3 regions of the Clostridium intestinale genome follow, and region 1 is predicted to be linked to each of the others. Evidence: a T-box and tRNA genes for the amino acid it is inferred to sense, from the RefSeq annotation. Region 1 holds a T-box; the other regions hold tRNA genes.
What was found. The T-box of region 1 lies ahead of pheS (phenylalanine--tRNA ligase subunit alpha). A T-box ahead of a tRNA ligase gene usually reads a tRNA of that ligase, here a tRNA-Phe.
Positions count from the first base shown of each region.

Region 1 (10,061 bases):
TTTTTATATCTAAGCTTCACATTTTCTTCAATCTTTTCTATAAGCAATCTTCTAACATTATTTAATGATGATACTGGCAAAAAGCCTTCTTCATAGGATTTAAACTCTACTTTAGTTATCTTAAAGGCAGTTTCTCCTGATTTCATTAAGGATTCTTGAATTCTTTCTTTAGATAAAGGTTTGTTTTTAGCTATTTCAACATTTTCTCCATAGACCTCAAAGTTTTCTCCCATATACCTAGTTCTTAATATGATAGGCCCATGTAAGTTGAATTCAACATCACAAGATATATCAACCTTTCTATCATAAATGCTGTTGTAGGTTGATTGTAAACTCTTAAGCAATAAGTTATCAGAGGTTTTATAAAGAATATCACCTTTTTTATATTGATTTGGGATTAACTTTACTTTGTCTCCTTTACTTGCTTTCTCAACTTCTTTTCCATCAAGTAATATCTTAGCAACAGTAAACCCACCTTCACCTATTCTTATCCCATCCTTAAGAGAAATATCATCATCTAATAAGACAAGTGAATTCTCAACAACTTTACCTACAAAAACTCCTGTATTTTTAGGATATTTATAAGCCATCATATCTTTACCTTCATTTTTGTAAAGATATGCTTTTGAAAAACCTTCCCTATTAAAAAGCTTCATTAATTGCTTTTCACCATTTTTATTTTTGTTACCATCAATGGCTTTTCTATACTCAGACACAACTCCTGCAACATACTCTGCCCTCTTCATTCTTCCTTCTATTTTTAATGAAGAAGTCCCAGTTTTTAATATCTCTTTAACATCATCAACTGTGCATATGTCCTTAGGGCTTAATAAATATCCTTTAAACTCTTTTCCACCATTTATTGATTTTAGGGTATAAGGAAGTCTACAACTTTGAGCACATCTTCCTCTATTGCCACTTCTTCCTCCAATCATGGAACTCATGAGACACATGCCTGAATAACACACGCATAAGGCTCCATGAACAAATATCTCAGTTTCTATGCCCATATCTTTAGATATATACTCAATTTCATCTAATGATAGTTCTCTTGATAACACTATTCTCTTAAAACCTTTTTCAGTTAAGAATAGTGCCCCTTCTGGATTATGTACTGTCATTTGAGTTGATCCATGTATCTCTAAATCAGGAATTAGCCTTTTTAAGTTTCTATAGGCTCCTAAATCCTGAAGTATAACACCATCAATCCCCATTTTATATAGGTCCTTCGTATATTCTAAGAGAGAATTCATTTCCTCTTCTTTTATTAGAGTATTTATTGTAACATATATCTTCACACCATATAGATGAGCATAGTCTACTGCCTTCTCCATATTCTCTTTATCAAAATTCGATGCATATGCCCTTGCAGAGAATTTATCTCCCCCAAGATATACAGCATCGGCTCCGTTATTTATGGCAGCATATAAACTTTCCATACTTCCTGCTGGAGCTAATAGTTCTATTTTATTCATTCTTCATCTCTCCTGTGGTTTTTCTGATGTTTAAACTATCATATTTGTATACTTTAAGCGTTGCACTTCTTGTGAGTACATGTTCAATACATATTAGCCTAACCCATGCGACAAAAAAGGAGTATCCTAAACTCCTTAATTTATCTATGTTTTTTAGTATTTAATAATATATTTTGCCCACTTTTTTCTCTTGCAAGCTTAAAATTAATATCCATATATTTTTTTTCTAAATCAAGTACTTTATATTTATAATTATTCAATTGAAAATTAACTTCCTTATTTCTACTCATCAATGTTTTGTTTTGTTCTTTTGTCTTTTTGTATTGCTCTTCCATTATGTCTAACTGACTTTTATAATCTTCTACTTCTTTAATTAAATCTTCAGAATTTGTGTTTTCTATTTCCTTTAATTTCTCATTTAAAGTTTCTATTTCTTTAACCTTAATATTAAACTCTTCTTCTAATTTCTTGTAGTTCTCTTTTAGACCTTTACACTCTTTCTCTAATTTTTCACATTGTAAGTCACTTTTAAAAAGTTCATCAGCTACATTTATTCCAGCTAGCACAGTTGCCGCCGAATAACTAAGTTTTGGATTTTTTTCACACAGTTCTTGTATTTTACTATCTATATATTCTGCAATACCTTTTAAATATTCTTCATTTTCTCTACCCTTTAAATTATACTCTATACCATTAACTTTAACTACAACCGAACTCATATTTCACCTCTAGCTTATTTGTCTTTACTTAATTTTAACACAAACATTTCTTCCTGTGAATAAAGTAGAACTAGGTTCGTAACCTTTTTTACACCACAGTTTTCTATTAATTGACTTCAATGTTTATAAAAAAAGACCAAACTACATCAATAGTTTAGTCTTTTTTCGATATTATCTAAGTTGAGCTCCAAGTTTGTACTCTAAGCTTCTTAAAATCTTATCATGAACCTTGTTAACTTCTTTATCAGTTAAAGTTTTATTTTCATCTCTATATGCAATTGCATAAGCTATGCTCTTTTTACCTTCTGGTGTTTGCTTACCTTTGTATACATCAAATAAACTTACCTTTTCAACTAAACTTCCGCCAGCTTTTACTATAGTGCTTTCAATATCTCCAACTAAAACTTCATCATCAACTAAAATTGCTATATCTCTAGTCACTGCTGGGAACTTTGGTAATGGTTTATACGCTTTTATTGTATTTGAAGCTTCATATAAAACATCTAAGTTAAGTTCAGCTAAATATCCTAAAGTATCAATTCCATAGTTATCTAAAAGGTCAGGATGTATTTCTCCAAATACTCCAGCTTTTTGTTTTCCAACCATTAAAGCAGCTGTTTTACCAGGATGATAACAAACATTATCTTTTTCTCTTTCTAAAGATATCTTAGTTATTCCTAAAGCATCTAAGATGTTTTCAACTACACCCTTAAGATCTAAATAGTCACAATCACCATACATACCTATAGTTAGTATGTTGTTCTCTTTTGGAAGTGCATTTTCATCTTCATTAGGTAAATAAGTTCTTCCTATTTCAAATAATCTTACATAGTCATTGTTTCTAGTGTAGTTTCTCTTTAAAGATTCCATCATTGATGGTACAGTAGTTGTTCTCATAATACTGTAGTCTTCACCTAGTGGATTCTTTATCTTAACTGCATTTCTAAGCACACTATCCTTAGGTAAGTTAATCTCATCAAATACCTTTGGAGATACAAAAGAATAACTTATTGATTGATTCACTCCTGAAGATAATAATGTTTCAATAAGAAGATCATCTAATCTTTCTTTTCTGTACTTTGGTTCTCTATCTGTAGTACTTGTGCTTATAGTTGTTGGTACCTTGTTGTATCCATATATTCTTGCTATTTCTTCTGCTATATCTTCTTTAATATGAACATCTATTCTAAAAGTTGGTACTGTAATTACAAGGTCATCTCCACTTACAGTAGTTTTTAGTTCAAGTCTGTCTAAGTAAGTCTTCATATCTTCTGCAGGTATACAGGTACCTAAAAACTTGTTAACCCAAGTTACAGAAACTTTCATTTCATGACTTTCTTTCTTCTCTGGATAAACATCTAAAGTTCCTTCCATAACATCTCCACATCCAAGTTCTTGTACTAATGTACAAGCTCTATCTGCTGCAAGTAATGTTAGGTTTGGATCTATGTCTTTTTCAAATCTTGAAGATGCTTCTGTCCTTAAGTTAAGTTTTTTAGAGTTAACTCTTATATTCGTTCCATCAAAGTTTGCAAACTCGAATATAACTTCAGTAGTATCTTCTTTTATTTCTGAGTCTAACCCACCCATGATTCCAGCAAGTGCTACTGTAGTTTCTCCATCTTTAATACAAAGCATAGAGTTATCAAGGTTTCTTTCTATCTCATCAAGAGTTGTGAACTTTTCACCCTCTTTTGCTCTTTCTATAACAATATGACCACTTGATATCTGTCTTTTATCAAAAGCATGCATTGGTTGACCAAGCTCAAGCATCACGAAGTTTGTTATATCAACTATGTTATTTATAGGCCTAACACCTGCATCTAAAAGTCTTTCTTGCATCCAAGCTGGTGATTGTGCTATCTTAACATTTTTAACTCCTCTTGCTAAATATCTCTTACATAAAGAGTCATTAATAGTTACTTTTAGTTCATCTTCAATATTCTTGTTACTAGTTGAAGTATAAGATAAATTAGGCATAGAAAAATCTCTACCTAAAGTTGCAGAAGTTTCTCTAGCTATACCTATAACACTTAAACAATCAGGTCTATTTGAAGTTATTTCAAAGTCTATAGTTTCTTTGTTTAACCCTAGAACTTCTTTTATATCTTTTCCAAGTGGTGTAGCTGGATCTAATATCATAAGTCCATGAACTTCTTTATCTCCTGCTATTCCCAGTTCTTCCTCAGAGCACATCATTCCATTAGAAACAACTCCTCTAAGTTTACCTTTTTTTATCTTTAAATCGTTAGGAAGTATTGCTCCATGAAGTGCAACTGGAACAACATCTCCTTCCTTCATATTTTTAGCTCCTGTAACTATTTGAACTTCTTCTCCTTGTGCTACATCAAGTTGGCATATAACTAACTTTTCTGCATCTGGATGTGGTTCTATCTTAACTAGTTTTCCTGTAACTACATTTTTAATTTCATCACCTGAAACTATAACTTCCTCAACTTTTGAACCTGATAAAGTTAATCTATCTCCAAGTTCTTTTCCATCTATATCAATATTTATATAATCCTTTAGCCAATAAACTGGTACTTTCATTAAAACTACTCCTTTCTAAATTAGAATTGATTTAAAAATCTCATATCACTTTCATATAGAAGCCTTATATCATCTATTCCATACTTAAGCATAACCATTCTATCTACACCAAATCCAAAAGCAAATCCGCTGTAAACCTCTGGGTCTATTCCACAATTCCTTAAAACATCTGGATGAACCATACCACAACCAAGTAATTCTATCCAACCAGAACCCTTACATACTCTGCATCCTTCTCCTTGACAAACAAAGCAAGTTGCATCCATTTCAGCTGATGGTTCAGTAAATGGGAAGTGATGAGGTCTAAACTTAGTTTGAACCTTATCTCCAAACATCTTCTTTGCAAATAATTCTAAAGTTCCCTTAAGGTCTGCAAAAGTAATCCCCTTATCTATAACTAAGCCTTCCATTTGATAGAAGATTGGTGAGTGAGTAGCATCAACTGCATCACTTCTATAAACTTTACCAGGTGATATCATCTTAATTGGAGGAGTTTGTTTCTCCATTACTCTTATTTGAACTGGTGAAGTTTGAGTTCTAAGCACTAAAGAATCATTAATGTAGAAAGTATCTTGTTCACTTCTAGCTGGATGATTTTTAGGTATATTTAAAGCCTCAAAGTTATAATAATCAAGTTCAACTTCTGGACCATCTTCTATAGTGAATCCCATAGATATAAAAATTTCCTTCATAGATTCTAAAGTTAAATCTAACGGATGTCTTTTTCCTATTACTGCTTTCTTTCCAGGCATTGTTATATCTATAACTTCACTTTCAAGTTTTGCATTTTTTTCTTTTTCTTTAATTACAGTTAAGATCTCATCTATCTTAGCTTCAATCTCAGCTCTAACCTCATTTGCAAGTTTTCCTATAAGAGGTCTTTCTTCAGCTGATAATCCTCCCATACCTCTTAATATTCCAGTTAACTCTCCTTTTTTACCTAGATATTTTACTCTAAGTGTTTCCATCTCTTGAGAAACATTAATGTTCTTAAGTTCAGATAATGCTGCTTCCTTTATTTCAATTAGCTTATCTTTCATAATTAAAATCTCCTTTCTTTATCTTTAAAAATAAATAAAAAATCCCCGTCCCAAATAAAGGGACGGGGTATCCGTGGTACCACCCTAATTAGCCTAAGCTCACTTAATTCAAATAACGGTTTCCCGCTAACAGCTACTAAAATTTCACCATTAGGACTCCTGAGGGAACTTCAAAATGAACTCTTATAAGAAGGCTCTCAGTCTATGACCTTCTCTCCCTTAAAAAGATTTTCAAATCTACTTTCTCATTCACAGTCTTTCCATATAAAGTTACATTTAGAATTATAACCATTATTTTAATAAAATACAATACTTTTAGCTTATTTTATTATTTATAAGGCTTTTTTGTCTAACTCTCTCATAAATCATAATTCCAGCTGCTGTAGAAACATTTAAAGATTCTGCATTTCCTGGCATAGGTATCTTAACCTTTATATCTGATAATGAGTATATGTAATCACTTAGTCCATTACCTTCATTACCTACACAAATAACTAGATTATTAGTTAAATCTTCTTCAAAGAAGTTATTTTCTCCTTCTAAAGATGCAGCTAAAACAGAGTATCCTTTTTCTTTAAGTTCTTTAATAAACTCAAGTTCATTATCTTCAATAATAGGTATATGAAATATGGATCCCATGGTAGCTCTTAAGGTCTTACTATTATATGGATCCACTGTCCCTTTTGTTAATATAACTCCAGACGCTCCAGCAGCATGTGAAGTTCTTATTATTGTACCAAGATTTCCTGGATCTTGAACCATATCACATAAAATATAAAAGTTATCAATATTATTTACATTTTTTATATTATTAATACTAACAATTGCTACTACTCCTTGAGGAGTTTCTGTATCACTTAATTCTGATAACAGATTTTCACTTATTCCATACACTTTGGTATCAACTAACTTTTCTTCATTTATATATTCATATAATTTGTTCATTTCTTTTTCAATTATAAATATGGATTCTACCTTACAGCCTCCATAAAATGCTTCTGATAAAAATCTAAAACCTTCAACTAAAAAACTTCCTCTAGCTTTTCTTTCTTTTTTAGCTTTTAATTTTTTAGCATCTTTAAATACAGCATTGTCTTTGCTTTCTATTTTAATCAAATATTAGCACCTCATTATTTAATTTTTGATATTAATCTTTCTAGTCTTGATAACTCCTCTGAAGAACCCATAGCTACAATTATATCATTTTCTTTAATAACATCCTCAGCTGTAAGTGAAATTTTAATCTTACTATTATGCTTAATAGCCATAACATTAAGTCCATATTTACTTCTTAAATTCAACTCTTTCAAAGTATGATTAAACCACTCTCTAGGAGCTTCAATTTCAATTATGCTGTACTCTGGAGATAATTCAATATAATCTAAAATATTAGATGACGCTAAATTATGCGCAACTCTAGTACCCATGTCTTTCTCCGGCTGAATAACCCTATCTGCACCTATTTTATATAAAACCTTGGCATGTAAGTCACTGTCTCCCTTACAAACTATAAACTTTATACCTAATTCCTTAAGCACAAGGGTTATCATCACGCTAGCTTGAATATTTGATCCTATTGTAACTACAGCTACATCAAAATTATTAATTCCAATAGTTTTAAGTGCACTTTCATCAGTAGCATCTAGTTGAATTGCATGCGTAACATGATCTGATATCTCCTGTACTATATCTTCATCAATATCTATAGCCAAAACATCATGTCCCATTGTAAATAATGTTTTTGCTACTGCACTGCCGAATCTTCCAAGTCCTATTACCAAAAACTGCTTATTACTCATTATAATACACCTCTACCCGATTAAAATTTTATCCTCTGGATACTTTATAGCACGTTTTGCTTTACCGCTTGCTAAAGCTAATGCTACCGTCATAGGTCCTACCCTACCTATATACATGATGATAATTATAACTATTTTACCCATCCATGACAAGCTTGGTGTCAGCCCCATAGTAAGACCTACAGTTCCAAAAGCAGAGGTAACTTCATATAATATGTAATCAAAGGCTGCTGAAGGTTCTGTTATTGATAAAATCATAGTTCCTGCAACTACAATAGTAAATCCAATAAAGAAAACTGCAAAAGCTTTATAAACTAAATCTTTAGAAAATCTTTTTCCAAATACTTCTGTATCTTCTCTTCCTCTTATGATACATATGAAAGTTAAAACCAACACACCAAAAGTAGTTGTTTTTATACCTCCAGCTGTAGATCCTGGTGATCCCCCAATAAACATTAATATTATCGTCAAAAACTCCCCAGCAGCACTCATATCAGAAGTTGATACGGAATTAAATCCAGCTGTTCTAGGTGATACAGCTGCAAACCAAGAATTCAATATCTTATCTCCAAGTGAAAAATCCTTAATAGTTCCAGGATTATTAAATTCAAATATAAACATTAATATTGTTCCACTTATTAACAAAGATAATGTAACTAATACAACCATTTTTGAATGTGTTGAAAATTTCTTTAGAGATCTAATATTATATATTTCAGACCATACAGTAAAACCAAGACCTCCTATTATTATTAAAAAACTAATGGTCATAATAATAACAGGATTGCTTGTATATTCTGTAAGAGACTTAAAATCTCCTATTATATCAATCCCAGCATTACAAAAGGCTGACACAGAATGAAACAATCCAAAATAAGCCCCTTTTTTTAGTCCATACTCAGGTATAAATTGAGTTGAGAGTATAATTGCTCCTATTAGTTGTATTAAAAATGTAAAACTAAAAATATATTTTATTAATTTAACCATTCCTTGAAAATTAACGGTATTCATTGCTTCTTGCATCAAAAGTCTTTCTTTTAATGTTATCTTTTTTCCTATTAATATAGCTGCAAAAGTTGCAAAAGACATAAACCCTAGACCACCAATTTCAATTAAAATCATTATTACAGTTTTTCCAAAATAGCTCCAATGAGTTCCAGTATCCACCGTCACTAATCCAGTTACACATACAGATGTTGTTGCAGTAAATATTGAATCTATAATACTTGTCTTGTTTCCACTTGCTGAACTTATTGGAAGTGATAAAATCATACCTCCAATAAATATAACTGTAAAAAAACCTAATACAAGAACCTGAACAGCATTCAATTTAATCTTGCTCGTTAATTTATAATACATTTTAAGCACCTCAAATAATATTATTTCCAAAACCAAAAAGTTAATTCTAAAAAACCTACATAACAAAAAAATGCGACCTAAGTCACATTCTTTTGTTATGCATTTATTTGACTTTTAGCAACTTCTACTAATTCAGTAAATGCTTTAGGATCATTAATTGCGATTTCTGATAACATTTTTCTATTTATATCAATACCAGCTAACTTTATTCCGTTCATGAATTTTGAATAAGAAAGACCATTTATTCTTGTAGCAGCATTTATTCTTGCTATCCAAAGTCTTCTAAAATCTCTCTTCTTTAATCTTCTACCAACGTAAGCATTTCTTAATGCTCTTATAACTGTTTCATTAGCTGTTCTAAATAATCTACTTTTTCCACCATAATAACCTTTTGCAAGTTTTAAGACTTTCTTATGATTCTTACGAGCATTGACAGCTCTTTTAACTCTTGCCATGTTCTTAACCTCCTACGATCTACTCTATTATAGATATGGTAATAATTTCTTCATTGCTTTTTCTTGTGTTGTTGACACATATGCAGCTTTTCTTAAGTTTCTTTTTCTCTTTGAACTTTTCTTAGTTAAGATATGGCTTTTAAAAGCTTTAGCTCTCTTAAGTTTTCCAGTTCCAGTCTTTCTAAATCTCTTTGCTGCACCTCTATGAGTTTTCATTTTTGGCATGATAAAATCCTCCTCTCAAGTTAAGCTTTTTTAGGCGCTAAAATCATTATCATATTACGCCCTTCTAACTTTGCTGCTTTTTCTATCACACATAAGTCTTCTAATCTTGAATAAAAATTATCTAAAATCTTTCTTCCTACATGTGAATATTCTGCTTCTCTTCCTCTGAATCTAACGGTAATTTTTACTTTGTCCCCTTCTTCCAAGAACTTACGTGCGTTATTAGATTTTATTAAAACGTCGTGTTCTTCGATTTTAGGACTAACTCTTATCTCTTTTAAATTAATAACTTTTTGCTTCTTTTTTGCTTCTTTGTCTTTTTTAGATTGTTCGTAAATGTACTTGCCATAATCCATGATTTTGCACACAGGAGGTTTTGCTCCTGGAGATATCATAACTAAATCCAATTCCTTTTCTTCTGCAATCCTTAGAGCTTCTT
Region 1 is NZ_CP121166.1:1,851,976-1,862,036, forward strand. It holds gene P8F83_RS09570 (U32 family peptidase) at 1-1,475, opposite strand, end outside; gene P8F83_RS09575 (cell division protein ZapA) at 1,616-2,194, opposite strand; gene pheT (phenylalanine--tRNA ligase subunit beta) at 2,366-4,744, opposite strand; gene pheS (phenylalanine--tRNA ligase subunit alpha) at 4,765-5,784, opposite strand; T-box leader at 5,840-6,046, opposite strand; gene P8F83_RS09590 (TrmH family RNA methyltransferase) at 6,100-6,900, opposite strand; gene P8F83_RS09595 (potassium channel family protein) at 6,915-7,583, opposite strand; gene P8F83_RS09600 (TrkH family potassium uptake protein) at 7,596-8,942, opposite strand; gene rplT (50S ribosomal protein L20) at 9,038-9,397, opposite strand; gene rpmI (50S ribosomal protein L35) at 9,425-9,622, opposite strand; gene infC (translation initiation factor IF-3) at 9,643-10,061, opposite strand, start outside.

Region 2 (10,061 bases), 2.2 Mb from region 1:
GACGCGATAAGCTGCGAAAAGCTCTGGGTAGGCGCAAATAGCCTGTGATCCAGAGATGTCCGAATGAGGAAACTCACATGGGAAACCCCATGTATCCATAAGTGAATACATAGCTTATGGAGGGTAAACTCAGGGAACTGAAACATCTAAGTACCTGAAGGAAGAGAAAGAAAAATCGATTTCCTAAGTAGCGGCGAGCGAAAGGGAAAGAGCCCAAACCAGAAATTTATTTCTGGGGTTGCGGACAGAACATAAAAGCTAAATTACGTTAATCGAAGAGAACTGGAAAGTTCCACCGCATAAGGTAATAGTCCTGTAGATGAAAACGCGAAATAGTAAGTTCTGATCCAGAGTACCACGAGACACGTGAAACCTTGTGGGAAGCAGGGAGGACCACCTCCCAAGGCTAAATACTACCCGATGACCGATAGTGAAGAAGTACCGTGAGGGAAAGGTGAAAAGAACCCCGGGAGGGGAGTGAAATAGAACCTGAAACCGTATGCCCACAACCGGTCATAGCACTTTATATGTGTGATGACGTGCTTTTTGTAGAACGAGCCAACGAGTCACGATATGTAGCGAGGTTAAGTACTTAAGGTACGGAGCCGAAGGGAAACCGAGTCTTAATAGGGCACAAAGTTGCATGTCGTGGACCCGAAACCGGGTGACCTATCCATGGCCAGGTTGAAGCGAGAGTAAAATCTCGTGGAGGACCGAACCACGTTGGTGTTGAAAAACCATGGGATGAGCTGTGGATAGCGGAGAAATTCCAATCGAACTCGGAGATAGCTGGTTCTCCTCGAAATAGCTTTAGGGCTAGCGTCGAATATGAGTAATGGAGGTAGAGCACTGAATGGGCTAGGGGGCATATCGCTTACCGAACCTTATCAAACTCCGAATGCCATATACTATTAGTTCGGCAGTCAGACTGCGAATGATAAGATCCGTAGTCAAAAGGGAAACAGCCCAGATCGTCAGCTAAGGTCCCAAAGTGTAAGTTAAGTGGAAAAGGATGTGGGATTTCGAAGACAACTAGGATGTTGGCTTAGAAGCAGCCACTCATTAAAAGAGTGCGTAATAGCTCACTAGTCGAGAGATCCTGCGCCGAAGATGTTCGGGGCTCAAACTTACCACCGAAGCTACGGGCTTACAGTAATGTAAGCGGTAGAGGAGCGTCGTAAACGGGCAGAAGTCGTACCGAAAGGAGCGGTGGACTGTTTACGAGTGAGAATGTTGGCATTAGTAGCGAGATGTGAGTGAGAATCTCACAGGCCGAAAACCTAAGGTTTCCTCAGGAAGGCTCGTCCGCTGAGGGTTAGTCGGGACCTAAGCCGAGGCCGAAAGGCGTAGGTGATGGACAATAGGTTGATATTCCTATACCACTACCATCGTTATTACCGATGGCGTGACGCAGGAGGATAGTGTGTGCTAGCTATTGGATGCTAGTCTAAGCACTTAGGGAGTTAAGACAGGAAAATCCGTTTTAACAATTCTGAGGTGTGATGGGGAAGTCCATTTATGGATGAAGTACATGATTCCACGCTGCCAAGAAAAGCGTCTAGGGAGAAAAGTAGTGCCCGTACCGCAAACCGACACAGGTAGGTGAGGAGAGAATCCTAAGGCCGGCGGAAGAATTGCAGTTAAGGAACTCGGCAAATTGACCCCGTAACTTCGGGAGAAGGGGTGCCTACGAGAGTAGGTCGCAGAGAATAGGCCCAAGCAACTGTTTAGCAAAAACACAGGTCTCTGCTAAAGCGAAAGCTGATGTATAGGGGCTGACGCCTGCCCGGTGCTGGAAGGTTAAGGGGAACACTTAGCGCAAGCGAAGGTGTGAACTTAAGCCCCAGTAAACGGCGGCCGTAACTATAACGGTCCTAAGGTAGCGAAATTCCTTGTCGGGTAAGTTCCGACCCGCACGAATGGCGTAATGATTTGGGCACTGTCTCAACTGCAAATCCGGCGAAGTTGTAGTGCAAGTGAAGATGCTTGCTACCCGCGATTGGACGGAAAGACCCCGTAGAGCTTTACTGTAGTTTAGCATTGAGTTTCGGTATTGTCTGTACAGGATAGGTGGGAGACTGGGAAACTAGGGCGTCAGCTTTAGTGGAGTCAACCTTGGGATACCACCCTGATAGTACTGGAATTCTAACTGGACACCATGAAACTGGTGACAGGACATTGTTAGATGGGCAGTTTGACTGGGGCGGTCGCCTCCGAAAAAGTAACGGAGGCGCTCAAAGGTTCCCTCAGAAGGGTCGGAAATCCTTCGAAGAGTGCAAAGGCAGAAGGGAGCCTGACTGCGACACCTACAAGTGGAGCAGGGACGAAAGTCGGACTTAGTGATCCGGTGGTACCTCGTGGGAGGGCCATCGCTCAACGGATAAAAGCTACCTCGGGGATAACAGGCTGATCTCCCCCAAGAGTCCACATCGACGGGGAGGTTTGGCACCTCGATGTCGGCTCGTCGCATCCTGGGGCTGAAGTAGGTCCCAAGGGTTGGGCTGTTCGCCCATTAAAGCGGCACGCGAGCTGGGTTCAGAACGTCGTGAGACAGTTCGGTCCCTATCCGTCGCGGGCGTAGGAAATTTGAGAGGAGCTGTCCTTAGTACGAGAGGACCGGGATGGACTGACCTCTGGTGTACCAGTTGTTCCGCCAGGAGCATAGCTGGGTAGCTAAGTCGGGAAGGGATAAACGCTGAAGGCATCTAAGCGTGAAGCCCACCTCAAGATAAGATTTCCCATAGAGTAATCTAGTAAGATCCCTTGAAGAACACAAGGTTGATAGGTGAGGGGTGTAAGTGTGGTAACATATTTAGCTGACTCATACTAATAGATCGAGGGCTTGACCAATAAGTTAACTGGAATATATATTATTAAATGAACTTACGTGCAATTTTGAAAGAACAAAATTCTTTCATAATATATTTGGTGATAATGGCATAAAGGTAACACCCCTTCCCATTCCGAACAGGATCGTTAAGCTTTATTACGCCGATGGTACTGCATGGGAGACTGTGTGGGAGAGTAGGAAGTCGCCAAATAATTTATTTACAGGAAACTATTACAATGCAAGTTGTAGTAGTTTCTTTTTTGTTTGAAATATTTATATGTCAAAATCAGATAAAATCTTTTATTTCCCGAGAAATATTTTAATTTTTTTCTGTATAAAAAACTTTTAATAAATCAATAATTATAATATATTGACAAAATTTATTGATAACCATATAATATTTAAGTAAAGTATTTTATGGCTCGATAGCTCAGTCGGTAGAGCAGAGGACTGAAAATCCTCGTGTCGCTGGTTCGATTCCTGCTCGAGCCACCATAAGCCTAGTATTAACTAGGCTTATATTTTTCTCTTGAGTTAACGGTAAAAACTCTATCAAAACTCCGATAATTAACATTAATTAGTTGATGTTTACAAGTTGGATAAAATCACAGTGAAAGCTGTGATTTTTTGTTTCTGTTTTTTTAAATATATTAACTGGATGTAAATAAAAATTTAAGTATATTTAATATTACCTTAAGTAGAATGTAAGAAAATCTTAATATATTGAGGATATAATAATCAATAATAAGATTTTAATAAAAGGGTTGGTGAGGTTTATGAAGGAGGTTTTTAACAAGATTTCTTTAACTGAAGAAGAAAATGAGTACTTAGCAAAAGGAATTGCATTAGGTGCGGGTTTAGGTGTATTGATTGGTGTGGTTGTAGACAATGTTATGTTTGGATTTTCTTTAGGTGGAGTTTTAGGAGTATTAGGATCTCTGGCCTTCTCTTCATATAGAAAATATAAGAATAAGAATATAAAATCAGTAATTAAAAAACTGTAGGAATTAATATTCCTACAGTTTTTTTAAGTTTTCTATAACATCATTAATATGATCTTTTACTTTAACTTTTCTAAATTCTTTTCTTAGAATACCTTTTTCATCAATTAAAAAAGTACTTCTTTCTATACCAATGGTTTTTCTTCCATACATATTTTTCTCTTTTAATACATCATATAGAGCACAAACTTCTTTATCTTCATCACTTAATAATAAAAATGGTAATCCGAATTTTGTAATAAATTTATCATGAGAGGCTAAACTATCTTTACTTATACCAATTACAACAGCATTTTCGTTAGTTATAGTAGGTATACTATCTCTAAAGTCACAGGCTTGTGTAGAGCATCCTGGAGTGTTGTCTTTTGGGTAGAAATAAAGAACAACCTTTTTCCCAAGATAATCACTTAGTTTATGAGTTTCTCCATCTGATCCTTTTAATATGAAGTCAGGTGCTAGATTTCCAATTTCTATTTTTGACATAATTATTACCTCCTAAGTATATAAAATTATTATATAATAATTATTATTAATCATCAAGGAAAAGGAAGTTAAACGATAATATGGAGTTCTTTAGTGTATTAATTTTCTTAAATATGTTATTATGTTAGAGTGTTAAGTTTATATATAAAGGAGATTATGTATGGAAAATAAAGTTTTGGCAGTTGTAGCTGGTAATGAAATAACTGAAATGGATTTACAGCAAGCTATTTTAAAGTATCCTCAAGATAGAAGAGGGATGTTTGCAACAGAACAAGGTAAAAAACAATTATTAGAACAAATGATTTCGTTTGAATTAATGTTCCAATTTGGAAAAGAAGCTTCTTTAGATAAAACTAAAGAATTTGAAACAGAAGTGGAAAAGTTTAAAAAAGAGCTTTTAACTCAAATGGTTATTAACAAAGTAATATCAGAAGTGACTGTTACTGATGATGAAGCTTTAAAATACTATGAAGAAAATAGAAGTATGTTTTCAGAACCAGAAAATGTGACAGCAAAACATATTTTAATAAGTTCAGAGGAAGAAGCAAATAAAATTAAAAAAGAAATAAAATCAAATAACGTAACATTTGAAGAAGCTGCTAGTCAATATTCATCATGTCCATCTAAGGAACAAGGTGGTAATTTAGGTTCATTCTCAAGAGGAATGATGGTTCCTGAGTTTGAAGAAGCTGCATTTGCATCAGAGATAGGCGTTGTAACTGAGCCTGTTAAAACTCAATTTGGATATCACTTGATAAAGGTAGAAGCTAAAAATGCTGGTAAAGATTTAGATTTTGAAGAAGTTAAGGATGGAGTTGTAAATCAACTACTTCAAGAGACTCAACAAAAGAAATATTTTGATTTAATTGGAGAATTAAGTACAAAATATACTATAGATAGAAAATAATAAAATCGCTCTAGATTGTTAAGATCTAGAGTTTTTTATTGAAAATATTAAAGAATTTAATCATTGGGAGATTATAACTAAATTATTTTAGTCATAATATGTTGAAATATAATATAAAAGATGTTATAGTTATAAAAGCTTTTAACTTAGTCCAGAGAGACTAGCAAGGGGGATAAACAAATGAATAATGAACAATTACAAGTATCAGTGGTAGATGTAAATGAGAGTGTGCCACTAAAGAGAGCAATTCCTTTAAGTATCCAGCATTTATTTGCAATGTTTGGATCATCAGTATTAGTACCAATTCTTTTTGGAATAGATCCAGCGACAGTATTATTTTTTAATGGTATAGGTACATTATTATATGCATTCCTTACTAAAAAGAAGATACCTGCATATTTAGGATCAAGTTTCGCATATCTTGCACCAGTTTTTCTATTGTATAGTGAAGGGTATACCTTCCAACATGCACAAGGTGGATTTGTAGTTTCAGGTTTGATTTTTGCAACAATTGCTATAATAGTTAAATTTACAGGAACAGGTTGGATAAACAAGTTATTCCCACCAGCAGCTATGGGAGCTATAGTTACAATCATTGGATTAGAATTAGCACCAACAGCAGCAGATATGGCTGGATTCGCAGTAGGTGGATCTAATAATCCAGAGTTTTCTAATCCTAAATGGATATTAGTATCTATGATAACTTTAGCAGCAGTAATTTTAAGTAGTGTATTACTAAGAGGATTCTTAAAAGTTATTCCTATATTAATAGGTGTTGTGGTAGGTTATATTGCAGCATACGCTAATGGATTAGTTGATTTTACAACACTTGGACAAGCGAGTTTCTTTGTAACACCTAATATAAACATAGCTAAATTTGATTTCACGGCAATAATGACAATATTACCAGCAACTTTTGTAGTAGTAGCTGAACATATAGGGCATTTAGCTGTAACTAGTAGTATAGTTGGAAGAGATTTATCTGAAGATCCAGGACTACATAGATCGCTCCTTGGAGATGGATTATCTACAGCACTATCAGGATTTTTTGGTTCGGTTCCAACAACAACTTATGGTGAAAACATAGGGGTTATGGCATTAACTAAAGTTTATAGTGTATATGTTATATGTGGAGCTGGTCTTATATCTATAGTATTAGGTTTTTCAGGAAAACTATCAGCTTTAATTAGCAGTATACCAACCCCAGTAATAGGAGGCGTTAGTTTACTTCTATTTGGAACTATAGCTACATCTGGTTTAAGAACTTTTATAGAAAAAGGTGTGGATTTTGCTAAATCAAGAAACTTAATTTTAACATCAGTAATTTTTGTAATAGGATTAAGTGGTATAACTGTAAAATTAGGAGCTGTAGAATTAAAAGGAATGGGACTAGCTACTATAGTTGCCATGATTTTAAGTGTAAGCTTTATGATATTTGATTCACTAGGAATAATGAATGAAAAAGAAGATTAATAATATAAAAGCAGGAGATTTTAATTTAAAAAATCTCCTGCTTTTCTTTATACAGCGAATTCAGTGAAATCTTCAATATACTTATCAGCACTATTAATAAGTTTTTCTCTATGCTTAGATGAATGTTCATCGTATACTGCGATAACTTTCATTCCAGCAGCCTTAGCACCTTCTACAGCAGCGGGTATGTCTTCAAAAACAATACACTTATCTGGTGTTACACCTAAACGCTTTGCAGCTAGAAGATATACATCAGGGAAGTTTTTTCCTCTAGTAACCTCATTAGTAGTTGTAATGCTATCAAAAAAATCCTTAATATCATTGCTTTCTAGGGCTATATCTAATAAAGGTGATGAGTTTGAAGTAGCAAGAGCTAGTTTAATGCCATTAGATTTTAAATAGCTTAATAATTTTTTAGCTCCAGGTTTAAGTCTGGCTTTATTCAAATAATTATCATAGGCTAAATCATTAATTTCTTTAACTATTTCATCTGTAGATTCTTTTAGATTAAAATTGTCCTTAAAATACTGAGCGGTCTGCTTAAAACTTAAATGATTTATTTTTTCTTCTAAATCTGAAGGTCTTTTTGCTCCTTTACTTTCTAAATAAGTTATATTAATTTCATCCCAAATCCACATTGAGTCTATAAGAGTTCCATCTAAATCAAATATTGCAGCTTGTACATCTTTAAACAAATATATCTCCCCCAAATTCCTAATGTTATTTTTATAGTATATTAAAAAGTTATTAAGTTCAATATCATAATAAATTTTAATGCAGCATATCAAACTCTATATACTGCATTAATGAAACAGTTTAGCTAAATTCTCTTTCAAAGATTTTAATTTTTTCTTTACTCTTAAAATCCTCTAAGGAATCTATACCAACATTACTTAAAACTTCTTTCATAATATCGCTGTGAGTAGCTACCTTAACGGCTGAATTGTAGGCAAATTCATCAACTGAGGTTTTACCATATTCTTTAGGAATTAGGGCTTTAGGGCCACCGACACATCCTCCAACACAACCCATTCCTTCTATAAAATTGGCATCTAGTTCTCCAGCCTTAGCTTTTTCTAATATTTCTTTACATTCCTTTACCCCGTTAGCTTGAGCAGTTTTTAGTTTTATATGTTTTTCAGGAAAAAGTTCTTCAACTGCTTCTGATACAGCTATTGAAACTCCACCAGTTCTTGCATACAACCTTCCTCCTCTTGAAGCATATTCTATTGAAGGGATTCCTTGAAGTTCATTTGGTCTAATATCTAAAACTTCAAATATTCCTTTTAATTCTTCAAAGGTAAGCACGTAATCAATAGCATCTGAGATATCATTATCTCTAGCCTCTGCTTTTTTAGCGATACAAGGACCTATGAATACAACCTTAACATCTGGATTTAACTCTTTTAAAACTCTTCCTGCTGCAATCATAGGAGACACAGAAGGGGAAACATCTTTAACTAAATCATGATATACTTTTTTTAACATACCAACCCACATAGGACAGCAACAAGAGGTTATCATAATGTCACCATCTTTATTAACGTGATGATTAAATTCTACAGCTTCTTTTATGGTTAACATATCAGCTGTAAAAGCAACTTCTATCATGTCTGAGAATCCCATTTTTATAAAAGCAGCTCTATATTGGTCCATTGTTACATCAGATCCCCATTGACCAGATATTGCAGGAGCAACAGCTGCTATTACTTTTTTGTTATTTTTTAGTAAATCTATTATGGGGATAAATTCAATCCTATCTATAAATTTACCACTATCACAAGCTTCCACACATATGCCACAGTCAGTACAAAGATCGGTGTCTATATAAGTAGTTCCTTTTATTGGATCATCTAAAATAGCATCAAAGGGACAGGCGGTTTGACACTTAGTTCTCTCACCAGCTTCAGAAGTACAATCTCTAGAACAAGAGGAAACTTTTTCAATTATTTTTTCTCGAACTTTATAGTTTGTAATAGCTTTTTTTAGATTATAAATGAAATTTTCATCAGCTTTAACATCAACACCACATAATGAAGAGATTACAGACATAGCTTCAATCTTATCAAAGTTTGGAGAATTCATTATATTTTCTAAGGTTGAATTAAAATTTCCATCATAATAGGATTTAACTAATTCTTTAAATAAGTCTTCGTAAATTTTTTTCATAATATTCCTCCTAAGTGTAAATACTAATTTAGAAAACTTTTCTATTTGTTAGATTAACCATTATTTATAACTATTATGATTTTAGGAGAGAAAACTTATGAAAATATTGATAGGAATTTATATATTTTTAATACTTATGTTTTGGAGTCTTTGTGTAGCTGCTTCGAAAAGCGAAAAATATTATGAAAATATTATGTCTGATAAGGAAGAAGTGAAATAATTATGTAAGTTACAAAATATATATTATATGTAGTAATTTATTTAGGAAGGTGGATATGGTAGATTTAGTTATAGATCCGGGTCACGGAGGATCAGATTATGGGGCTAGAGGAGAAGGCTCTTTGGTAGAAAAATCTTTAACCTTATACATTGCAAATAAGATTAAAGAGTATTTGGATAAGAAACAGATATCTGTAATTTTGACTAGAAATGATGACAGATATGTGACTTTAGAAGAGAGAGCTAAAATTGCTAATAAAAATAAAGCTAGATGTTTTATGAGTATTCATATTAATAGCTCAGGTGTAGATAGTGCTGAGGGAACGGAAGTTTATACATTTACTAAAGGTGATGAAGGAGAGCGGTTAGCAGCTAATGTATTAGATAAGATAGTCTCTGGTGTTAGTTTAAAAAATCGAGGTGTAAAATTTGCTAATTTTACAGTTCTAAAAGAAACTGAGATGCCAGCAATTTTGGTAGAAACTTGTTTCATTAGTAACTCAAAAGAAGAAGCGTTGCTTAAAGAAGATTATTTTAGAGACAAAATAGCGCTTTCTATAGCTAATGGATTCCTTAGACATATTGGAAGAGAAGAAATTTCTATGGGAATTGATGAAGACATAGTTATTAATTCTAAAATCCCTATAATATCAATGCCTACTGCAACAAAGTATCAAGCATTTCAATGGGCTAGAAAAAAGGGAGCTACAGAGGAGTTTATTGCACTTGCAGAAATTTACTGGAATACCTCTATTGAGTCTGGAGTAAATCCAGTAGTAGCATATGCACAAAGTGCTATAGAAACTAATTTAGGAACTTTTAATGGGGTTTTTAAGAAAGAGTACAAGAATCCATGTGGATTAAGGATAAGTAATGATATAAATGATGAAAATGGAGGATATGCAACATTTAACAATTGGACAAGTGGTGTTGAGGCTCATTTAGATCATTTAGGACTTTATGCAGGAGGCGTTATTTA
Region 2 is NZ_CP121166.1:4,021,205-4,031,265, forward strand. It holds rRNA gene P8F83_RS20485 (23S ribosomal RNA) at 1-2,850, shown strand, start outside; rRNA gene rrf (5S ribosomal RNA) at 2,925-3,041, shown strand; tRNA gene P8F83_RS20495 (tRNA-Phe) at 3,250-3,325, shown strand; gene P8F83_RS20500 (hypothetical protein) at 3,607-3,834, shown strand; gene bcp (thioredoxin-dependent thiol peroxidase) at 3,847-4,314, opposite strand; gene P8F83_RS20510 (peptidylprolyl isomerase) at 4,475-5,221, shown strand; gene uraA (uracil permease) at 5,402-6,694, shown strand; gene P8F83_RS20520 (HAD family hydrolase) at 6,742-7,389, opposite strand; gene P8F83_RS20525 ([Fe-Fe] hydrogenase large subunit C-terminal domain-containing protein) at 7,511-8,863, opposite strand; gene P8F83_RS20530 (hypothetical protein) at 8,961-9,083, shown strand; gene P8F83_RS20535 (N-acetylmuramoyl-L-alanine amidase) at 9,139-10,061, shown strand, end outside.
Region 2: it encodes a tRNA-Phe, which carries the amino acid that the T-box ahead of pheS (phenylalanine--tRNA ligase subunit alpha) is inferred to sense. The anticodon was not compared.

Region 3 (10,061 bases), 2.0 Mb from region 1:
TAACTGCAATTCTTCCGCCGGCCTTAGGATTCTCTCCTCACCTACCTGTGTCGGTTTGCGGTACGGGCACTACTTTTCTCCCTAGACGCTTTTCTTGGCAGCGTGGAATCATGTACTTCATCCATAAATGGACTTCCCCATCACACCTCAGAATTGTTAAAACGGATTTTCCTGTCTTAACTCCCTAAGTGCTTAGACTAGCATCCAATAGCTAGCACACACTATCCTCCTGCGTCACGCCATCGGTAATAACGATGGTAGTGGTATAGGAATATCAACCTATTGTCCATCACCTACGCCTTTCGGCCTCGGCTTAGGTCCCGACTAACCCTCAGCGGACGAGCCTTCCTGAGGAAACCTTAGGTTTTCGGCCTGTGAGATTCTCACTCACATCTCGCTACTAATGCCAACATTCTCACTCGTAAACAGTCCACCGCTCCTTTCGGTACGACTTCTGCCCGTTTACGACGCTCCTCTACCGCTTACATTACTGTAAGCCCGTAGCTTCGGTGGTAAGTTTGAGCCCCGAACATCTTCGGCGCAGGATCTCTCGACTAGTGAGCTATTACGCACTCTTTTAATGAGTGGCTGCTTCTAAGCCAACATCCTAGTTGTCTTCGAAATCCCACATCCTTTTCCACTTAACTTACACTTTGGGACCTTAGCTGACGATCTGGGCTGTTTCCCTTTTGACTACGGATCTTATCATTCGCAGTCTGACTGCCGAACTAATAGTATATGGCATTCGGAGTTTGATAAGGTTCGGTAAGCGATATGCCCCCTAGCCCATTCAGTGCTCTACCTCCATTACTCATATTCGACGCTAGCCCTAAAGCTATTTCGAGGAGAACCAGCTATCTCCGAGTTCGATTGGAATTTCTCCGCTATCCACAGCTCATCCCATGGTTTTTCAACACCAACGTGGTTCGGTCCTCCACGAGATTTTACTCTCGCTTCAACCTGGCCATGGATAGGTCACCCGGTTTCGGGTCCACGACATGCAACTTTGTGCCCTATTAAGACTCGGTTTCCCTTCGGCTCCGTACCTTAAGTACTTAACCTCGCTACATATCGTGACTCGTTGGCTCGTTCTACAAAAAGCACGTCATCACACATATAAAGTGCTATGACCGGTTGTGGGCATACGGTTTCAGGTTCTATTTCACTCCCCTCCCGGGGTTCTTTTCACCTTTCCCTCACGGTACTTCTTCACTATCGGTCATCGGGTAGTATTTAGCCTTGGGAGGTGGTCCTCCCTGCTTCCCACAAGGTTTCACGTGTCTCGTGGTACTCTGGATCAGAACTTACTATTTCGCGTTTTCATCTACAGGACTATTACCTTATGCGGTGGAACTTTCCAGTTCTCTTCGATTAACGTAATTTAGCTTTTATGTTCTGTCCGCAACCCCAGAAATAAATTTCTGGTTTGGGCTCTTTCCCTTTCGCTCGCCGCTACTTAGGAAATCGATTTTTCTTTCTCTTCCTTCAGGTACTTAGATGTTTCAGTTCCCTGAGTTTACCCTCCATAAGCTATGTATTCACTTATGGATACATGGGGTTTCCCATGTGAGTTTCCTCATTCGGACATCTCTGGATCACAGGCTATTTGCGCCTACCCAGAGCTTTTCGCAGCTTATCGCGTCCTTCTTCGGCTCCCGATGCCAAGGCATTCACCATACGCCCTTTATATCTTGACCTATGTCATTCTATAAAAGAAATTGATTAATTAATTGCCAACTGGCTTTATTATATATTACTTTACTTACTTATGTGCAATTTTCAAAGAACATCTGAACAACTTATGGTCGTTCAAAATTAAACAGAGGAAAACGTAAATCTTTGTCAATTATATTGACTGAATTTTATACTTAAATTCTACTAAGTTGTAGTTTTAAGTAATTTCTCCATAGAAAGGAGGTGATCCAGCCGCAGGTTCTCCTACGGCTACCTTGTTACGACTTCACCCCAATCGCTGACCCTACCTTCGGCCGCGCCCTCCTAAAAGGTTAGGCTACGGACTTCGGGTATTGCCAACTCTCATGGTGTGACGGGCGGTGTGTACAAGGCCCGGGAACGTATTCACCGCGACATTCTGATTCGCGATTACTAGCAACTCCAGCTTCATGCAGGCGAGTTTCAGCCTGCAATCCGAACTGAGACGAGTTTTATAAGTTTTGCTCCACCTCGCGGCTTTGCGTCTCTTTGTACTCGCCATTGTAGCACGTGTGTAGCCCTAGACATAAGGGGCATGATGATTTGACGTCATCCCCACCTTCCTCCGCGTTAACCACGGCAGTCTTGCTAGAGTGCTCAACTAAATGGTAGCAACTAACAATAAGGGTTGCGCTCGTTGCGGGACTTAACCCAACATCTCACGACACGAGCTGACGACAACCATGCACCACCTGTCTTCCTGTCCTCCCCGAAGGGAGAACTTCCTCGATTAAGAGTAATTCAGGAGATGTCAAGTCTAGGTAAGGTTCTTCGCGTTGCTTCGAATTAAACCACATGCTCCGCTGCTTGTGCGGGCCCCCGTCAATTCCTTTGAGTTTTAATCTTGCGACCGTACTCCCCAGGCGGGGTACTTATTGTGTTAACGGCGGCACAGGGGGAGTCGATACCCCCTACACCTAGTACCCATCGTTTACGGCGTGGACTACCAGGGTATCTAATCCTGTTTGCTCCCCACGCTTTCGAGCCTCAGCGTCAGTTATTGTCCAGAAAGTCGCCTTCGCCACTGGTGTTCTTCCTAATCTCTACGCATTTCACCGCTACACTAGGAATTCCACTTTCCTCTCCAACACTCTAGACACCCAGTTTGGAATGCAGCACCCAAGTTAAGCCCAGGTATTTCACATCCCACTTAAGTATCCGCCTACGCTCCCTTTACGCCCAGTAAATCCGGACAACGCTTGCCACCTACGTATTACCGCGGCTGCTGGCACGTAGTTAGCCGTGGCTTCCTCCTCAGGTACCGTCATTATCGTCCCTGAAGACAGAGCTTTACAACCCGAAGGCCTTCATCACTCACGCGGCGTTGCTGCATCAGGGTTTCCCCCATTGTGCAATATTCCCCACTGCTGCCTCCCGTAGGAGTCTGGGCCGTGTCTCAGTCCCAATGTGGCCGATCACCCTCTCAGGTCGGCTACGCATCGTCGCCTTGGTGAGCCGTTACCTCACCAACTAGCTAATGCGCCGCGGGCCCATCTGATAGCGGATTACTCCTTTGGTCATTTGAAGATGCCTTCATTTGACTTTATGCGGTATTAATCTCCCTTTCGGGAGGCTATCCCCCTCTATCAGGCAGGTTGCCCACGTGTTACTCACCCGTCCGCCGCTAGGAAATTACCGAAGCAATTTCCTCGCTCGACTTGCATGTGTTAAGCACGCCGCCAGCGTTCGTCCTGAGCCAGGATCAAACTCTCAATTTAAGTGTCACACTAATGTGCACAAATTTTAGTTTAATCTTACTCTAAGAATTACGTTGACTTTAAGTAGTTGTTTCAAACTTTACATTTGTTACAATTACTTACTCACAACTTTCGTTGTGTAAGTTTTATTCAAAACTTCTTAAGTTTCCTCTGTTTAATTTTCAAAGACCAATTTCGTCATTATTCGTCACCGTTTAGCGGCAACATATAATATATTATCATGTTGTTTTTGTTATGTCAACTGTTTTTTTAATATTTTTCAGTTAACATTTATATTCTCAGAAACTTTATGTTTTCTGCGGAACGTGTTTTATCTTAACATCTATATCAGATGTCTATTTATTATTATAACATATTCACACAAACTTATACCAGTAATTCTTAATATATCTCCATATTTCTTTGATTTCATATTATGGATACACCTGGAGCTGTTTTATTGATGTATAACGTTTACTATTTCTTTGTTTTCTTTATTCGACTATTATTTTTTATTAAGTGTTATAATATATTGGGGTGATTTTTATGGCTATTAATTTTAAAAATGATTGGCAAGAGCTTTTAGAAGAAGAACTTTCTAAAGAATATTATTTAAAACTTAGGCAATTTCTCATAACAGAATATAAGACAACAACAATTTATCCTAATATGCATGATATTTTTAATGCATTACACTATACGGCATATAAAGATGTTAAAGTAGTGATTTTAGGGCAAGACCCTTATCACGGACCTAATCAAGCACATGGTTTAAGCTTTTCTGTAAAACCAGGTGTTGGTATTCCCCCTTCCCTTCTCAATATGTATAAGGAATTACAGACAGACCTAGGTTGTTATATACCTAATAATGGATACCTAAAAAAATGGGCTGATCAAGGAATTTTATTATTAAATGCATCCTTAACAGTAAGAGCTCATACTGCTAATTCTCACAAAGGGAAAGGATGGGAGATATTAACCGATAAAATAATCTCTTTATTAAATGATAGGAAAGATCCTGTCGTATTTATACTTTGGGGAAATAATGCTATTTCAAAAGAGAAACTCATAACAAACAAATATCACTACATAATAAAATCAGTACATCCTAGTCCACTATCCGCATCTAGAGGTTTTTTTGGCTCAAAACCATTTTCTAAATGTAATGACTTTCTAAAATCTATAGGTAAAAATCCTATAGATTGGCAAATAGAAAATATTTAAGGTTAAAGGGAAAAATATTTGTTTTTCCCTTTAGCTTTTCTAAGAGCATATATAATTGCATTATTTATTAATATTTCCATCTATAATGAGCATATATAGGATTATTAAACCAACTTAGTTTAGCTTCAGATGCCTTTGGGGTGGAATTATGAATTACATATGGTATTCCATCACTATCTCTTTTGTCAGAGACTATAGCAATATGTTCATACCCTTCTACAAATACCACTATATCACCAGGTTGCCACTCTTTAAGATTATTTACATCATCAACATTGAGTTCTATTGTTAAACTCTCACAATATCTTTTAAAGAAAATCTCTTGATTTAATACTCGTCTAAAATCTATATTAGGATCTGGTTTACTGTTTACTCTCCTATATTCTTTTAAATTTTCTCTAATATCCTTATCCAGCAATTCTTTAATTGAGACATTTATCGCATTGAACCCTCTCCATATTACATCAGTACATACGCCTTCACCTTCTGGTGGATAACCGCCTGTATAATATGCATCTTTATATACGGTTTCTCTTTCCACTTCTTTTCTTGCCTCATTTACTATGTCTATTGGATCAGGTATCCCATTATTATTTTTATCTTCTTTAGAACTTTCATCAGGTACTACAACCTTTTTTATTGGCAAATTTTCTATTATATCTCCTATGGAGTTACCTTCTAAAGCACTTCTATATTTTTGTTTTAAAAATGTTATCGTAGCAACACTTATAATAATTAAGAGAACATAAAAAATTAATACTTTTCTTTTCCTCATATACTCCCCTTTATTAAAACATAGAAATATCTATATTTCATTTTAATATAATAACTTCTTAAATTTTATATTCTCTATTGTATTACTCTTTTCCTTCTATCTTTCTAATATTATTCATGTTAGTAATATATTTACTTCCCATTCTCAGCTTCCTCATCTTTATATAATTCTACTCTACTCCATGGGATAGCAAGCCTAACTTCATTTTTTTCTAATATCTCAAGTATAGTAAGATTTATATCCTCTTTAGTTTTCTCATAAGCTAAATATTCCATCACATTGGTATAAAAATATATAGATACATCTAAGCTATGTTCTGAAAAAGCATTAAAAGATACTATCACTAGCTCTTTATCAACTCTTTCATCATTTAAAAGAAAATCTTCAATTTCTTTAACTAAGATTTTAATCTTTTTACTGCGAGTCCCGTAATCTAATGGTAACTTAAAAAATATACGCCTCTTTTTTCTATCAGTCCAATTAATTATATAGGAATTAGCAAGCTTAGAGTTTGGTACAGTAACCAATGCCTTTGAGAAAGTCCTTATTTTTGTACTTCTAAATGTTATTTCTTTCACTATACCTTCAACGTCTGAAGTTTGAATCCAATCACCTATAGAAAAAGGTCTATCAAATAAAATAACCATTCCTCCAAATAAATTTGAAAAAGTCTCTTGAGCTGCCAAAGCTATAACTACTCCTGATACTCCAAGTCCAGTAACAAATCCAGAAAATCCAAATTCTCTTGAAAATATACTCACAGCAGCTATTAACGCCAATATTCTAATTATGATAGATATAAAGGGGAAAATTATCTTATTAACTTTATCTGTATATTTATTTTTTATTCTATTATATAGAAGAGAATCTTCCATTGTAACATTGTAGATTATCCAAGTAAAAAATATAACTAACCCACATCTTAATACCTTTTCAGTTATTAACGTAAGTTCTTCTTTATATATACTCAAAGCTAAATATTTTAATGAAAAGTATAATCCTAATATATCTATTAGAAACTTTAACGGTTTCTCCAAAGATTCAAATATTTTATCGTCTAAAGTGTTTTCAGTTTTTTTTATAAATTTGCAACAATATGTGCAAATATATTTTACAAAAAGCTTTTTAAAAATAAGAAACCCTATATAAATTAATAGGGCTATTACAAGCACATCAAAAGGTGAATGCGCTATTATATTAATAATTTTATTTATTTCATCCATAGTTACCACCCAAAAAAATCATTATTCTTTATTATGTGTACTTAAGGATTTTTCATTCTAACCTTGCAATATTTATTTATAATAGTAAAATATAGTTATATTTTCTAAGGAGGCTGGTAATATGGATTCGAAACTTTCTAGAGATGATGCTTGGTCTTTATTATGTAAATATACCAAAAGTGATTCTCTACTTAAACATGCTCTTGCTGTTGAAGGAGTAATGAGACATTTTACAAAATTATTGGGTGAAAAAGATATAGATAAATGGGGAATAGTAGGACTTCTTCATGATCTTGATTATGAAATGTATCCAGATGAACATTGTATAAAAGTCCAAGAAATAATGAAAGACCATAATATATCTGATGAATATATACATGCTGTAGCAAGTCATGGTTATGGTATATGTTGCGATATTGAACCAGTTCACAAAATGGAGAAAGTATTATATACCATAGATGAACTCACTGGACTTATAAGCGCAGCCGCTATAATGAGACCCTCCAAAAGCATTTTAGATTTAGAATTGAAGTCAGTTAAAAAGAAATATAAATCTAAAGGATTTGCCTCTGGTGTTGATAGAAACATAATCGAGAATGGAGCAAAAATGCTTGATTTAGAATTAGATTTTGTAATCAAAGAAACCATTGAAGGAATGAAAACTGTTGCTGAGGATATCGGGTTAAAAGGCGCTATATAAAGATTCAGGTATTTTTAATTTTTTATATTCAATTTAATTAAATACACAAAAAAAGTCTAGCAAAATGCTAGACTTTTGGTGGCTCGAGCAGGAATCGAACCAGCGACACGAGGATTTTCAGTCCTCTGCTCTACCGACTGAGCTATCGAGCCATAATATTTGGCGACTTCCTACTCTCCCACACAGTCTCCCATGCAGTACCATCGGCGTAATAAAGCTTAACGATCCTGTTCGGAATGGGAAGGGGTGTTACCTTTATGCCATTATCACCAAATATATTATGAAAGAATTTTGTTCTTTCAAAATTGCACGTAAGTTCATTTAATAATATATATTCCAGTTAACTTATTGGTCAAGCCCTCGATCTATTAGTATGAGTCAGCTAAATATGTTACCACACTTACACCTCTCACCTATCAACCTTGTGTTCTTCAAGGGATCTTACTAGATTACTCTATGGGAAATCTTATCTTGAGGTGGGCTTCACGCTTAGATGCCTTCAGCGTTTATCCCTTCCCGACTTAGCTACCCAGCTATGCTCCTGGCGGAACAACTGGTACACCAGAGGTCAGTCCATCCCGGTCCTCTCGTACTAAGGACAGCTCCTCTCAAATTTCCTACGCCCGCGACGGATAGGGACCGAACTGTCTCACGACGTTCTGAACCCAGCTCGCGTGCCGCTTTAATGGGCGAACAGCCCAACCCTTGGGACCTACTTCAGCCCCAGGATGCGACGAGCCGACATCGAGGTGCCAAACCTCCCCGTCGATGTGGACTCTTGGGGGAGATCAGCCTGTTATCCCCGAGGTAGCTTTTATCCGTTGAGCGATGGCCCTCCCACGAGGTACCACCGGATCACTAAGTCCGACTTTCGTCCCTGCTCCACTTGTAGGTGTCGCAGTCAGGCTCCCTTCTGCCTTTGCACTCTTCGAAGGATTTCCGACCCTTCTGAGGGAACCTTTGAGCGCCTCCGTTACTTTTTCGGAGGCGACCGCCCCAGTCAAACTGCCCATCTAACAATGTCCTGTCACCAGTTTCATGGTGTCCAGTTAGAATTCCAGTACTATCAGGGTGGTATCCCAAGGTTGACTCCACTAAAGCTGACGCCCTAGTTTCCCAGTCTCCCACCTATCCTGTACAGACAATACCGAAACTCAATGCTAAACTACAGTAAAGCTCTACGGGGTCTTTCCGTCCAATCGCGGGTAGCAAGCATCTTCACTTGCACTACAACTTCGCCGGATTTGCAGTTGAGACAGTGCCCAAATCATTACGCCATTCGTGCGGGTCGGAACTTACCCGACAAGGAATTTCGCTACCTTAGGACCGTTATAGTTACGGCCGCCGTTTACTGGGGCTTAAGTTCACACCTTCGCTTGCGCTAAGTGTTCCCCTTAACCTTCCAGCACCGGGCAGGCGTCAGCCCCTATACATCAGCTTTCGCTTTAGCAGAGACCTGTGTTTTTGCTAAACAGTTGCTTGGGCCTATTCTCTGCGACCTACTCTCGTAGGCACCCCTTCTCCCGAAGTTACGGGGTCAATTTGCCGAGTTCCTTAACTGCAATTCTTCCGCCGGCCTTAGGATTCTCTCCTCACCTACCTGTGTCGGTTTGCGGTACGGGCACTACTTTTCTCCCTAGACGCTTTTCTTGGCAGCGTGGAATCATGTACTTCATCCATAAATGGACTTCCCCATCACACCTCAGAATTGTTAAAACGGATTTTCCTGTCTTAACTCCCTAAGTGCTTAGACTAGCATCCAATAGCTAGCACACACTATCCTCCTGCGTCACGCCATCGGTAATAACGATGGTAGTGGTATAGGAATATCAACCTATTGTCCATCACCTACGCCTTTCGGCCTCGGCTTAGGTCCCGACTAACCCTCAGCGGACGAGCCTTCCTGAGGAAACCTTAGGTTTTCGGCCTGTGAGATTCTCACTCACATCTCGCTACTAATGCCAACATTCTCACTCGTAAACAGTCCACCGCTCCTTTCGGTACGACTTCTGCCCGTTTACGACGCTCCTCTACCGCTTACATTACTGTAAGCCCGTAGCTTCGGTGGTAAGTTTGAGCCCCGAACATCTTCGGCGCAGGATCTCTCGACTAGTGAGCTATTACGCACTCTTTTAATGAGTGGCTGCTTCTAAGCCAACATCCTAGTTGTCTTCGAAATCCCACATCCTTTTCCACTTAACTTACACTTTGGGACCTTAGCTGACGATCTGGGCTGTTTCCCTTTTGACTACGGATCTTATCATTCGCAGTCTGACTGCCGAACTAATAGTATATGGCATTCGGAGTTTGATAAGGTTCGGTAAGCGATATGCCCCCTAGCCCATTCAGTGCTCTACCTCCATTACTCATATTCGACGCTAGCCCTAAAGCTATTTCGAGGAGAACCAGCTATCTCCGAGTTCGATTGGAATTTCTCCGCTATCCACAGCTCATCCCATGGTTTTTCAACACCAACGTGGTTCGGTCCTCCACGAGATTTTACTCTCGCTTCAACCTGGCCATGGATAGGTCACCCGGTTTCGGGTCCACGACATGCAACTTTGTGCCCTATTAAGACTCGGTTTCCCTTCGGCTCCGTACCTTAAGTACTTAACCTCGCTACATATCGTGACTCGTTGGCTCGTTCTACAAAAAGCACGTCATCACACATATAAAGTGCTATGACCGGTTGTGGGCATACGGTTTCAGGTTCTATTTCACTCCCCTCC
Region 3 is NZ_CP121166.1:3,828,216-3,838,276, reverse strand. It holds rRNA gene P8F83_RS19575 (23S ribosomal RNA) at 1-1,697, opposite strand, end outside; rRNA gene P8F83_RS19570 (16S ribosomal RNA) at 1,911-3,431, opposite strand; gene P8F83_RS19565 (uracil-DNA glycosylase) at 3,957-4,634, shown strand; gene P8F83_RS19560 (DUF1287 domain-containing protein) at 4,702-5,409, opposite strand; gene P8F83_RS19555 (mechanosensitive ion channel family protein) at 5,541-6,632, opposite strand; gene P8F83_RS19550 (hydrolase) at 6,754-7,332, shown strand; tRNA gene P8F83_RS19545 (tRNA-Phe) at 7,409-7,484, opposite strand; rRNA gene rrf (5S ribosomal RNA) at 7,490-7,606, opposite strand; rRNA gene P8F83_RS19535 (23S ribosomal RNA) at 7,681-10,061, opposite strand, start outside.
Region 3: it encodes a tRNA-Phe, which carries the amino acid that the T-box ahead of pheS (phenylalanine--tRNA ligase subunit alpha) is inferred to sense. The anticodon was not compared.